Duganella dendranthematis: one gene and its partner. Each later gene encodes a partner of the first gene's protein in a complex. Links are inferred from orthologs where the notes say so. Each region holds a gene or a part of one and is shown in the gene's direction. Other genes may lie near its edges.

Evidence for each region.
Region 2: the proteins of fliF (region 1) and fliG are in contact, whole or in part, in a crystal structure (PDB 5TDY), measured with the Thermotoga maritima proteins. The link is inferred for Duganella dendranthematis from one-to-one orthologs. Residues at the interface, in WP_004082905.1 of Thermotoga maritima: Glu501, Leu502, Leu505, Leu506, Glu508, Leu509, Ile512, Phe513, Pro517, Ser518, Asp519, Ile520, Ala521, Ile523, Val524, Arg525, Leu526, Trp527, Phe528, Phe529; in WP_004082903.1 of Thermotoga maritima: Gly8, Arg9, Lys11, Ala12, Leu15, Leu16, Ala18, Leu19, Lys23, Gln26, Val27, His30, Leu31, Thr35, Gln38, Leu39, Glu42, Lys54, Lys55, Val57, Leu58, Glu59, Glu60, Phe61, Leu62, Leu64, Ala65, Lys66, Lys68, Lys85.

The regions. Positions count from the first base shown.
Region 1 is NZ_CP051684.1:6,138,543-6,144,670, forward strand. What follows is about bases 1-2,882. They hold fliF (flagellar basal-body MS-ring/collar protein FliF), read left to right. Parts: upstream 1-496; coding sequence 497-2,269; downstream 2,270-2,882. Other genes in these bases: fliE (flagellar hook-basal body complex protein FliE), read left to right, coding at 125-475; HH213_RS28105 (flagellar motor switch protein FliG), read left to right, coding at 2,253-2,882. Also shown: more of HH213_RS28105, read left to right, coding at 2,883-3,293; flagellar assembly protein FliH, read left to right, coding at 3,290-4,006; flagellar protein export ATPase FliI, read left to right, coding at 4,003-5,316; HH213_RS28120 (flagellar FliJ family protein), read left to right, coding at 5,313-5,744; flagellar filament capping protein FliD, read left to right, coding at 5,845-6,128. UniProt on the Escherichia coli protein: The M ring may be actively involved in energy transduction.
Region 2 is NZ_CP051684.1:890,043-896,287, forward strand. What follows is about bases 1,003-4,001. They hold fliG (flagellar motor switch protein FliG), read left to right. Parts: upstream 1,003-2,002; coding sequence 2,003-3,001; downstream 3,002-4,001. Other genes in these bases: HH213_RS04235 (flagellar assembly protein FliH), read left to right, coding at 3,001-3,756; fliI (flagellar protein export ATPase FliI), read left to right, coding at 3,761-4,001. Outside these bases: flagellar hook-basal body complex protein FliE, read right to left, coding at 1-84; more of fliI, read left to right, coding at 4,002-5,194; flagellar export protein FliJ, read left to right, coding at 5,229-5,669; HH213_RS30520 (flagellar hook-length control protein FliK), read left to right, coding at 5,688-6,245. UniProt on the Escherichia coli protein: FliG is one of three proteins (FliG, FliN, FliM) that forms the rotor-mounted switch complex (C ring), located at the base of the basal body.

The DNA.
Region 1 (6,128 bases):
CACAACAGATGTGTCGCAGGTTTGGTATAGGACGCGAGAATATCTGAACATGAGCTTGCTGCTTAACGGCAATCTCGCTAAGGTAGTCATCTGGAATTAATGCGGTAAAAACGGGGGTAGCAAGATGAGTAACGGATTCTCCAGCCTGATACAGGCCGACCTGGCGTCGTTGACCAACGCGGCGCAAAGCCTGGCGAACAGCAGCCCCACGATTGCTGCCGCCAACCAGTACGGCGCACAGGCGGGCCAGCACGGCGCCTCCTTCGCCCAATCGATGCAAGGCGCCATCGAACACGTCAACGCCATGGACGCCGAAGCCGGCCAGAAGATGGCCGATGTCGATTCCGGCAAGAGCGACGACCTGGTCGGCGCCATGCTGTCCAGCCAGGATGCCGGCCTGTCCTTCTCCATGCTGATGCAAGTACGCAACAAAGTCATGGGCGGCCTTGACGAACTGATCAAATTACCGCTGTAAGCCTCCGCGAAAGCCTTCACTGTGATTAACACCCTTAAGTCCGCCTTCGGCCGCTGGCGCGCGAACCCGTCTGCGCCGTCGCTGCCCCCTGCCCTGCTGAGAACCCTGTACCCGCTGCTGATCCTGGCCATCGGCCTGACGGCGCTGACCATGATGTACATGTGGAGCAACCAGTCCAGCTACAAACCGGTGTTCGGCGCGCGCGAGAAAGTCTCGGCGCCGGACATGATGACCGTGCTCGATACCGACCACATCCCGTACCGCATCCATCCGGAAAGCGGCCAGGTGCTGGTGCCGGAATCGATGCTGGGCAAGGTGCGCATGCTGCTGGCCGCCAAGGGCGTCACCGCCCAGCTGCCGGCCGGCCTGGAGCTGATGGACAAGAACGACCCGCTGGGCGTGTCGCAATTCGTCCAGGACGTGCGCTTCCGCCGCGGCCTGGAAGGCGAACTGGCGCAATCGATCATGACGCTGGATGCGATCTCGCATGCGCGCGTGCACCTGTCGATCGCCAAGTCGACCTCGTTCGTATCGGCGGATGGCGACAAATCGTCGGCATCGGTCGTGGTAGCGCTAAAACCGGGCGCCACGCTGCCGCCGGAAGCGATTGCCGCCGTGGTCAACATGGTGGCCGGCAGCGTCGCCAGCCTGGCGCCGGCGCGCGTCAGCCTGGTGGACCAGGCCGGCAATCTGCTGTCGTCCCACATCGACCTGGCCGACGGCTTTGACGCCGGTACCAGCGGCAACGACGCCAGCAAGCGCTACCAGGACGACGTCAAGAACAACATCAAGGGCCTGCTGGGTCCGGTGATCGGCGACGACAACTACCGCATGTCGGTGGCCGCCGCCGTCGACAACGACCGCGTCGAGGAAACCGTCGAGAAGTACGGCGCCGATCCGAAAGTCACCAGCGAAGCCATGCGCGAAGAGCAGGACCGCAACCGAATGGTGATGGGCGTGCCGGGCACGCTGTCCAACCGGCCGCCGCCGGCCGCCGCCAATCCGGCCGCCGCCGCCCAGCAGACCGCCGGTGGCGCCACCGACCCGAACGCCGCCCCGGCCGATGGCACCGCCCGCAAGAACGCCACCACCCGCCAGTATGCGTATGACCGCAGCATCATCCAGACCAAGCGCAGCCGTGGCCGCCTGGAAAAACTGAGCGTGGCCGTGGTGCTGGCGCAAGCCGCCGCGCCGACGCCGAAAACCGGCTGGAGCGCCGCCGACATCGCCAACATCGACAAAATCCTGCGCAACGGTCTCGGCATCAACGCCGAACGCGGCGACCAGCTGGTGGTCTCGGCCATGAACTTCCCGGCCAAGGCCGCCCCGGTCGCGTGGTGGGAAGAGCGCGACAACATCGTCGACATCAGCAAGTACGCGATCTACGGCGTGGCCGCCCTGCTCGGCTACCTGCTGCTGCTGCGTCCGCTCATGCGCCTGGTCACCATGCGCTTCGCGCCGGACCCGCAAGAAACCGCGCGCATCAACGCCGAACGCCGCGCCGCCGAACAGGCTGCCGTGGCCGCCGCCAAGGAAGCCAAGGAAGCCGGCGCCAAGGATCAGGCCGTGCTGGCCGGTACCGCCGGCGCCGCCGGTGGCGCCGCGGCGCTGGGCGGCACGTCCGCTCAGCCTGGCATGCCAGTGGTGCCGCTGCTGGAAAATTACGATCTGCCGCCACCAGGCTCGGCGGTCGACGTCATGGTCGACCACCTGAAAGTGCTGGCCGCGAAAGAACCGGAACGCGTAGCCGAAGTCGTCAAACAATGGATGCAGAAAAATGGCCGAACTCAATAACATGGATGATGACGGCGGCGAATACGCCATGCCGACCAAGCTGACGCCGGTGGAGCAAGCGGCCATCGTGCTGCTCAGCATCGGCGAGGAGCCAGCTGCGGCCGTGCTGCGCTGCCTGTCGCGCGAGGAATTGCTGGAAGTCACGCAAGTGATGTCGCGCATGAGCGGCATCAAGGTGGAGTCGGTCAAGAACGCGATGCAGAAGTTCTTCGACGACTACCGCGAACAGTCGGGCGTGCATGGCGCGTCGCGTTCCTACCTGAAACGCTCGCTGGACCTGGCGCTGGGCGGCGATCTCGCGAATACCGTGCTGAACAACATCTACGGCGACGAACTGCGGCCGAAGATGGCGCGCCTGCAATGGGCGTCGCCGAAATGGCTGGCCGAATATATCTCCAACGAGCACGTGCAGATGCAGGCGGTGTTCCTGGCCTTCCTGCCGGCCGCGCTGGCCGGCCAGATCATCGACGGCCTGCCGCAGGATACCCGTGACCTGGTGCTGCTGAACCTGGCGCGCATGGAAGAAGTCGACGCCGACCTGCTGCAAGAGCTGGACGAGCTGGTCGACCGCTGCCTGAGCTCCTTCGACTCGCAAGGCACCAGCGTCGAAGGCATCCGCCAGACCGCCGAGATCCTGAACCGCCTGCCGAGCAACCGCGCGCAGATGGTCGAGCTGCTGCGCGCCCACGATCCGGACGTGGTGTCCAAGATCGAGCTGTCGATGTACGACTTCTTCATCCTCGGCAACCAGACCGAACAGGCGGTGACCCGCATCCTGGAAGATGTGCCGCTGGAACAGTGGGCGATCGCGCTCAAGGGCGCCGATATTTCGGTGCGCGATGCGATCCTGAAAACCATGCCGAAACGCCAGGCCCAGGCCTTCGAAGACATGATGCGCCGCGCCGGTCCGGTACCGATGTCGCGCATCGAACAGACGCGCCAGGAAATCATGGCCACCGTCAAAGCGCTGGCCGACGCCGGCGAAGTCGAGATCCAGCTGTTTGCTGAACAGGTGATTGAATGAAGCAGTTCCGTCCCTACCGCTTCCCGCCGCTGGCGCAGTTCACCACCCAGCGCGCCGCTGCGGCGGCGGCGCACGGTCATGGCCACGGCCATGGCGGCGACGGCGGCGCCCAGTGGGCCGCCTCGGTCAGCGAGGGGTTTGAACAGGGTCAGCGCGACGGTTACGAAATCGGTCTGGCGCGCGGCCAGGAAGACGGCTTTGAAACCGGCCGCCAGTCGGGCCAGGAACAGGGCCGCGAAGAAGGCCGCCACGAAACCCTGGTCGCCTACGACCAGATGGCGCGCCCGGTCGACGCCATGCTGAAAAGCCTGAAGAAACTGCGCTCCGACTACCGCGCCGCGCAACGCAAGGAAGTGGTCGATCTGGTCGCCAAGGTGGCGCGCCAGGTGATCCGCGCCGAACTGGCGCTGCAACCGGTGCAATTGATGGCGCTGGTCGAAGAAACCCTGGCCTCGATGCCGCCGACCCGCGATGAAATCGATGTCTTCCTGAATCCGGAAGAGCTGAAACGCATTGCCGAGCTGGACCCGAAACGTTCCAAGCGCTGGAACCTGATCCCCGATGCCCGTCTGGAAGTAGGGGAATGTCGCATCAAGGCCGGCGATAATGAAGTGGATGCCGGTTGCCATCAACGGCTTGCGGCGGTCATGGAACAGGTCGATAATCAATTACAGATCGCCGACAGCGGCGATGAACCGGAGGGCGACGAGTGATCGCTGATGCCTTACGCAATCTCGAACTGGGCTCGGTACCCATGGCGACCCCGACGGGCCGCCTGGTGGGTGCGTCCGGTTTGTTGCTTGAGGCAGTAGGTTGTCCTTTACACACCGGCCAGCGTTGTCAGATTGAGACAGTCAGCGGCGAATGGCTGGATGCCCAGGTGGTTGGCTTCCGTGACAAGCTTTCCTTTCTGATGCCGTTCAAAAAGGCGGTCGGCCTGACCACCGGCGCACGCGTGTTGCCGTCGCCGGAAAAAGTCAGTCTGCAAATCGGTTCCAGCTGGCTGGGCCGCATGGTTAACGGCCTCGGCGAACCGATCGACGGCCTCGGCAAGCTGAGCGGCGATTTTCCGCTGGAGTCGCAGCCGCCGCGCGTCCATCCGCTGCGCAAGAAACCGGTCACCGAACCGCTCGACGTCGGCGTGCGCGCCATCAATTCCATGCTGACGCTGGGCAAGGGCCAGCGGGTCGGCCTGATGGCCGGCTCCGGCGTCGGCAAATCCGTGCTGCTGGGCCTGATGACCCGGCAGACCGTGGCCGATGTGGTCGTTGTCGGCCTGATCGGCGAACGGTCGCGCGAGGTGCGCGAATTTGTCGATATGTCGCTGGGCAAGGAAGGTTTGCAGAAAGCCGTACTGGTCATCGCGCCGGCTGACGAAAGCCCGCTGATGCGCGTCATGGCCACCGAACTGTGCCACTCGATCGCGGCCCACTACCGCGACCAGGGCAACAATGTTTTACTGCTGGTCGACTCGCTGACCCGCTACGCCATGGCGCTGCGCGAAGTGGCGCTGGCGCTGGGCGAGCCGCCGGCTACCAAGGGCTATCCGCCGTCGGTGTTCTCCAACCTGCCGCAACTGGTGGAATCGGCCGGCAATGGCGAAAACCAGACCGGCAGCATGAGCGCCATCTACACCGTATTGGCCGAGGGCGACGACCAGCAGGACCCGGTGGTCGATACGGCCCGCGCGATTCTCGACGGCCACATCGTCATGACCCGCGAACTGGCCGAGCGCGGCCACTACCCGGCCATCGATATTGCCGCCTCGATCAGTCGTTGCATGATGCAAGTGATCGACCACGAACACCAGATGGCGGCGCGCGCGCTGAAAGCCAGCATGGCGCGCCACGAGCGCGTGCGCGACCTGATCCCGCTCGGCGCCTACGTGCCGGGCGCCGATCCGGTCACCGACAAAGCCGTGCAACTGCATCCCCGCGTGGAAGATTTCCTGTGCCAGGGCACCAAGGAAGCGGCGCCCATCAACGACTGTATCGCGCAACTTGAAAAGCTGATGACACCATGAGCCAACAAAAGATCCGTAACCTGACCACGCTGGTGGCCTTGCGCCACACCGAAGTCGAGCGCCTGCAGACGGAAATGGCGGAAAAGACCAGCGTGCGCGAACGCTACCAGAAAAACCTGGACCGCCTGACCACGCTGTACACCAACAGCGGCGCCAGCGGCAACCTGCACCCTGCCCTGGCCGGCAACTGCGGCGACTACAAGCAGGCCGTGATGGCCATGGCCGACAGTCACCGGCTCGACCTGCATATGCACGAGGCCGATATGGCGGTTTCGCAACAGGCGCTCAATGCGGCCTGGGCAAAACGGGAGGTGATGGGCAAGGTGCTCAGCAAGGAACAAAAAATCGTGTCGCAGGAAAAAAACGCCAAGGAACGCAAGCAACATGACGATCTGGCAACGCAATTGTGGCTGCGCGGCCAAAAATAAACGCCGTTACAAAAAATTGTCCGGAATATTTTCATAGGGAAACGATTAAGGTCGCCCTGTATCAGGGTACACTTCATAATCCTTCCAGGGAGCACGAATCATGGCAGTTATCAGCAGTCCTACTTACGACCCGACCACCACCGCGACCAACCTCGCCAACTCCTATGTCGCGCCGACCAAGGCCATCCTCGACAAGCAGGGTACCAAGGCCACGGCGGTCGGCACCGGTCTGACCGCGCTGAGTTCGGCGCTGAGCGCGTTCCAGACTGCGCTGCAAGGCCTGGCCAGCAGCACCACCACGGTCACCGCCACCAAGGCCACGTTCAGCAACACTGCGATCGCCACCGCCACCGCCAAGGCCAGCGCCACCCCTGGCACCTATTC
Region 2 (6,245 bases), 5.2 Mb from region 1 along the record:
CGTCAGGCTCGGCCGTGTGGCGTGGGCTTTCAGCTGCGCGATCATCGACTGAATCTGGCTGCTGTCGATTCCACCTGTTCTCATTGCTACTCCTCTTGTTACAATAGGGCAAGGCTCTATCAGTGCTGACAGAATACCAAGGGAAAGTCCACCCACCAGCATCGAGCAGGGCCGTAAAGGGTGCGCTATTCAAGGATTTGAATTTCCCCGTTACAAGTAATAATGGCGCTATTCCTTCAAGAACCCTCGTATTCGGGACCTAATCATCATGGCCGTAGCGGAAGAAATCGATAACGCCACAGCAGGCGCGCCAGACGACGGCGCCGAGAAACTGCCTTTCATCCAGACGCCGATGGGCAAGATCTTCGTGCGCGCCGCCGGCGCTGCGGCGATCGTCGCCATCCTGATCGGCCTGTGGCTGTGGAACAAACCACCCGAGTACGCGGTGCTGTTCTCCAATTACACCGACCGCGACGGCGGCGCCATCACGGCCGAGCTGGACAAGATGAACGTCAAGCACAAGTTTTCGGACAACGGCACCGCCATCCTGGTGCCGGCCGAGCAAGTGCACGACATCCGCCTGAAACTGGCCGCCCAGGGCCTGCCGAAAGGCGGCAACGTCGGCTTCGAGCTGATGGAGAATCAGAAGCTGGGCGTGTCGCAATTCCAGGAACAGGTCAATTACCAGCGCGCGCTGGAAGGCGAACTGGCGCGGTCGGTGATGTCGCTGGCGCCGGTCGAAAACGCCCGCGTCCACCTGGCGCTGCCGAAACCGTCCGTGTTCGTGCGTGACCAGCAGAAGCCGACCGCATCGGTGATCGTCACGCTGCACCCGAACCGCATGCTGGACAAGCAGCAAACCGGCGCCATCGTCCACCTGGTCGCCTCCAGCGTGCCGGAGCTGTTGCCGGCCAACGTCACCGTGGTCGACCAGGCCGGCAATCTGATTTCCGACCAGGAAAAGGCCGGCGCCGGCAACGCCAAGCTCGACGAGCAGCAGCTGAAATACGTCAAGGACATGCAAACCCAGGTGATCAAGCAGGTGGAGTCGATCATCATCCCGATCGTCGGCGACGGCAATGTGCGCGCCGAAGCGGTGGCCGATGTCGACTTCGCCCAGATCGAGCAAGCCACCGAGAACTACAAGCCGAACTCGCCGCCGGCCGCCTCCGCCATCCGCAGCCAGCAGACCAGCGAGACCAATGGCAACAACAACGCCGCCAATCCGGGCGGGATTCCGGGTGCGCTGTCGAACCAGCCGCCGGGCACCGCCACCGCGCCGCTGAACCAGACCGCCGCCGCCAACGGCCCCAACGCGCCGCCCCCGGCACGCCGCCGGGCGCGCTGCCCGCCAGCGGCGCCGCCGGTTCGCCGTCGCACAAGGAATCGACCACCAATTATGAAGTCGACAAGACTGTGCGCTACGAGCAACGCGGCATGGGCGGCCTGCGCCGCCTGACCGTGGCGGTGGTGGTCAATTTCAAGCGCATCGTCGATAAGGACGGCAAAGTCACGGTAAAAGCCTATACTCCTGAAGAGATGGCCAAGATCAATGATCTGGTCAAGCAGGCCATGGGCTACAACCAGGACCGCGGCGACGCCGTCAGCGTCGCCAACTCGCCGTTCGACGGCGTCGACAAGCCGTTCGAGCGCCCGCCTGACTGGTGGCGCGATCCGGCCAACTTGCCGATGGCCAAGGATCTGGCGAAGTTCCTGATCACCGCCCTGATTCTGCTGTACATCGTGATGCGCATTGTGCGTCCGATGATGCGCCCGGTGTTCAAGAAAATCGACGAGATCAATGCGCCCGAGCCGGAGCCGGAAGTGCCGGAAGAAGAGGTCGAGGAAGGTCCGGACGAGGCCCTCATCGCCGAAGAAGCACTGCGCAAAATGGAAGAGAGCACCGCCCGCGGCTACCGCGAAAACCTGGCCATGGCCAAGAAACTGGCGGTGGAAGACCCACGCATTGTGGCCAACGTGATTAAGGAATGGATAGGCGCCAATGACTGAGAATACCGGACTGCAAAAAGCCGCCATCCTGATGCTGGCGATGGGCGAAACCGAGGCCGCCGAGGTGATGAAATTCCTCGGCCCGCGCGAGGTGCTGAAGCTCGGCGCCGCCATGGCCACCATGAAGAACGTGCCGCACGAGGAAGTGGTCGGCACGCTCGACAATTTCCGTGACATGGTCGCGGCCGCCTCCACCGTGGGCCTGGATTCGGACGAGTACATCCGCCAGGTGCTGACCAAGGCGCTGGGCGACGACAAGGCGTCGGTGCTGCTGTCGCGGATTCTGGGCGGCAAGGACGCCTCCGGCATCGAGTCGCTGAAGTGGATGGATTCGCAATCCGTCGCCGAGCTGATCCGCAACGAACACCCGCAGATCATCGCCACCATCCTGGTCCACCTGGAGCGCGACCAGGCCTGCGAGATTCTCGGCAACTTCACCGACCGCCTGCGCAACGACGTGGTGCTGCGTATCGCCACGCTGGACGGCGTACAGCCGGCCGCGTTGCGCGAGCTGAACGACGTGCTGACCAAGCTGCTGTCGGGTAACGAGAACATCAAGAAATCGACGCTGGGCGGGGTGCGCGCGGCGGCCGAGATTCTTAACTTTATGTCCGGCGAGCAGGAAAGCTCGGTCATGGACAACATCAAGAACTACGACAACGATATGGCGCAGAAGATCATGGACGAGATGTTCGTGTTCGATAATCTGATCGATATCGACGACCGCGGCATCCAGCTGCTGCTGCGCGAAGTGCAGTCGGAAATGCTGATCGTCGCGCTCAAGGGCGCCTCGCAGGAGCTGCGCGACAAGATCTTCAAGAACATGTCGGCGCGCGCCTCGGAAATGATGCGCGAAGACCTGGAGTCCAAGGGTCCGGTGCGCCTGTCGGAAGTGGAAACCCAGCAAAAGCAAATTCTGCAAATCGTGCGCCGCCTGGCCGACGAAGGCCAGATCGTGCTCGGTGGCAAAGGTGAGGATTCCTTCGTTTAATGAGTATGCACAGCAAAGACGCGCAGCCGGCCTTCAAACGCTGGGAAATGACCTCGTTTGGCGACGAACGCCCCAGCACGGTGGCGCTGCGCGAAGCGGAACAGCGCGAGATCGACGCCGAGAACGCCCGGCTGGAAGCCGAACAGCGGGTGCACGAAGCCTTGCAGGCGCAGCAGCAGCAAATGGAAATGGGGCCGCCGCTGCCGCCGCCCATCGAATACCCCACCGTCGAGGAACTGGAAGGCATCCGCGAGGACGCCCGCAAGGATGGCTACCAGGAAGGTCATGAGGCCGGTCACGCCGACGCCATGGAAGTGGCCAAGGAAGCGCTCAAGGGTGAACTGGAGCAAGTGCGCGTTATCGCCAACAACTTTAGCACCGCACTGCAGGACGCCGACCAGCTGATCGCCAACGAGGTGCTGGAACTGGCGCTGCAACTGGCCAAAGGCATGCTGAAGAACGCCTTGCAGGTCAAGCCGGAGCTGATCCTGCCGATCGTGCGCGACGCCATCGAATACCTGCCGGTGCTGCAACAACCTGCCCTGCTGGTGCTACATCCGGACGACGCCGCCACTGTGCGCGCCGGCATCGGCGAGGAGCTGGACAAGGGCGGCTGGCGCGTGGTCGAAGACCCGTCGGTCGGCCGTGGCGGCTGCAAGGTCGATACCGCCAGCAACACCATCGACGCCACCGCCGCCGCGCGCTGGCAGCGCCTGAGCCATGCGCTCGGCAAGGAAGTGGACTGGCTGGACTGACGCCATGGACACCATCGACCGCAGCCCCGCCGGCAACACCGCCCCCGCCGCCAGCCCGCACGCCGGCCGCTGGAAATCCTACCTCAGCGATTGCGCCGCCCTGACCAGCATGGTCGAGCCGATGCAGATCTCCGGCCGCGTCACGCGCGTGGCCGGGCTGGTGATGGAAGCGGTCGGCCTGCGCCTGGCGGTGGGCGCCGCCTGCACCATTCCGCTGCCCAACGGCGGCAAGATCGAAGCCGAAGTGGTCGGCTTTGAAGGCGACAAACTCTTCCTGATGCCGCAGTCGGACGTCGAAGGCGTGGTGCCCGGCACCCGCGTCTTCCCGGTCGAGCCGGCCATTCCGAAACCGGGCAGCGTGGCCCATCCGCGCCGCCGTCCGAGCGACCGCGCGCGCCACCTGCCGGTCGGCGTCGAACTGCTGGGCCGGGTGGTCGATGCCGCCGGCCGCCCGCTGGACGGCAAGGGCCCGATCAACGCCGTCGACAGCGCGCCGATCAACACCCGCCCGGCCAATCCGCTGGGCCGCGCGCCGATTGTCGAGACGCTGGACGTCGGCGTGCGTTGCATCAACGCCATGCTGACCGTGGGACGCGGCCAGCGCATGGGCCTGTTCGCCGGCTCGGGCGTCGGTAAATCCGTGCTGCTGGGCATGATGGCGCGCTACACCGAAGCCGACATCATCGTGGTCGGGCTGATCGGCGAGCGGGGCCGCGAGGTCAAGGAATTCATCGAGCAAATTCTCGGCGAGGATGGCCTGGCGCGTTCGGTGGTCGTGGCGGCTCCGGCCGATACGCCGCCGCTGATGCGACTGCAAGGCGCGGCCTATTCCACCGCGATTGCCGAGCACTTCCGCGACAAGGGCCAGAACGTGCTGCTGATCATGGATTCGCTGACCCGCTACGCCATGGCGCAACGCGAAATCGCGCTGGCCATCGGCGAACCGCCGGCCACCAAGGGCTATCCGCCGTCGGTCTTCGCCAAGCTGCCGGTGCTGGTCGAACGCGCCGGCAATGGCGAGCTGGGCGGCGGCTCGATCACCGCCTTCTACACCGTGCTGACCGAGGGCGACGACCAGCAGGACCCGATTGCCGACTCGGCGCGGGCGATCCTGGACGGCCACATCGTGCTGAACCGCCGCCTGGCCGAAGCCGGCCACTACCCGGCCATCGATATCGAACAGTCGATCAGCCGCGCCATGCACTCGATCACCTCGCACGAGCATCAGAGCAAGGCGCGCCAGCTGAAGCAACTGTTTTCGCGCTTCGAGCGCAGCCGCGACCTGATCAGCGTCGGCGCCTACGCCGCCGGTACCGACCCGGTGCTGGATCAGGCTATCCAATTGCATGATCGGATAGAAAATTTCTTACAGCAACAAATCACGGAACAGGTCACCATGGGCGAGAGTTTGGGGCAATTGACCTCTCTATTCGACTGATTGATCTGGCTGGACGTTCCTTATAATTCTCACCATGGCCTCCAAAGCGCAACTTGAAACCCTGATGGACCTGGCACGGCGTGAAACCGACGACGCCGCCAAGCGGCTCGGTGCGTCCCTGAAAGCCGTCGACGAGGCCAAGCAAAAGCACGAAATGCTGATCGGTTTCCGCGAGGAATACATCAAGCGTTTCGAGGCAGCCCAGGCGGCCGGTATCACGCCCATGGCCTACCGCAACTTCGTGGCGTTCATCGACAAGCTGGAAGTGGCGATCAAGGGCCAGCTGGAAATGATACGGCACGCCCAGCTGCGCAGCGAGCAAGAAAAAGCGGCGTGGCAAGGCAGCGAACGCAAGCGCATGTCGTATTCCACCCTGAACGACCGGGCCGATGCGGCGGCGCTCAAGCTGGAAAACAAGCGCGACCAGAAGGCCATGGACGAACACGCGGCACGCGGGGCGTACTACAAACGATGACACGAGAGAGCGCGTAACATGCAAAGCAATAACCTCCAGATTCCCAGCCTGAATGCCAATGCAGTGGCCGCGCCCAAAGTCAACCTGAACCTGAGTGCGGGCGGCGACAACAGCGCCTTCAAGCAAGCCCTGTCGCGCGAGATCGACCAGCGCCAGGCCAATAACACCAGCAGCAACCAGCCGGCCAAGGCCGCCGAACGGCCGAACGCATCGCGCGCCTCGGCGCCGAAACAGCAAGCCGCGCCGGCCAGGCAGGCGCAATCGGAGCAGGCCGACGCGCCAGCCAATACCAATAACGAAGCCGCCGCCGCGCCAGCTGCCGCGCCGGTGCAGGAAAAAACCGCCGCCAGCGATAGCGACAGCAGTGACAAAGACAGCGCCAACAGCGACGCCCAGGCAGCGCAAGCAGCCGATCCGGTAGCCGATATGCTGGCCCTGGTCGCAGCTTTCAATCAGCCTGCCGCGCCTGTTGCCGCACCGGCCGCCACTGCGGCGGACGCTGGCGCCATTGGCGCCGGTGGTGGCAGCGCCGCCGCGCTGGCCGCCGATGCCGCTGCGGCTGCGGCCGCCCAGGCT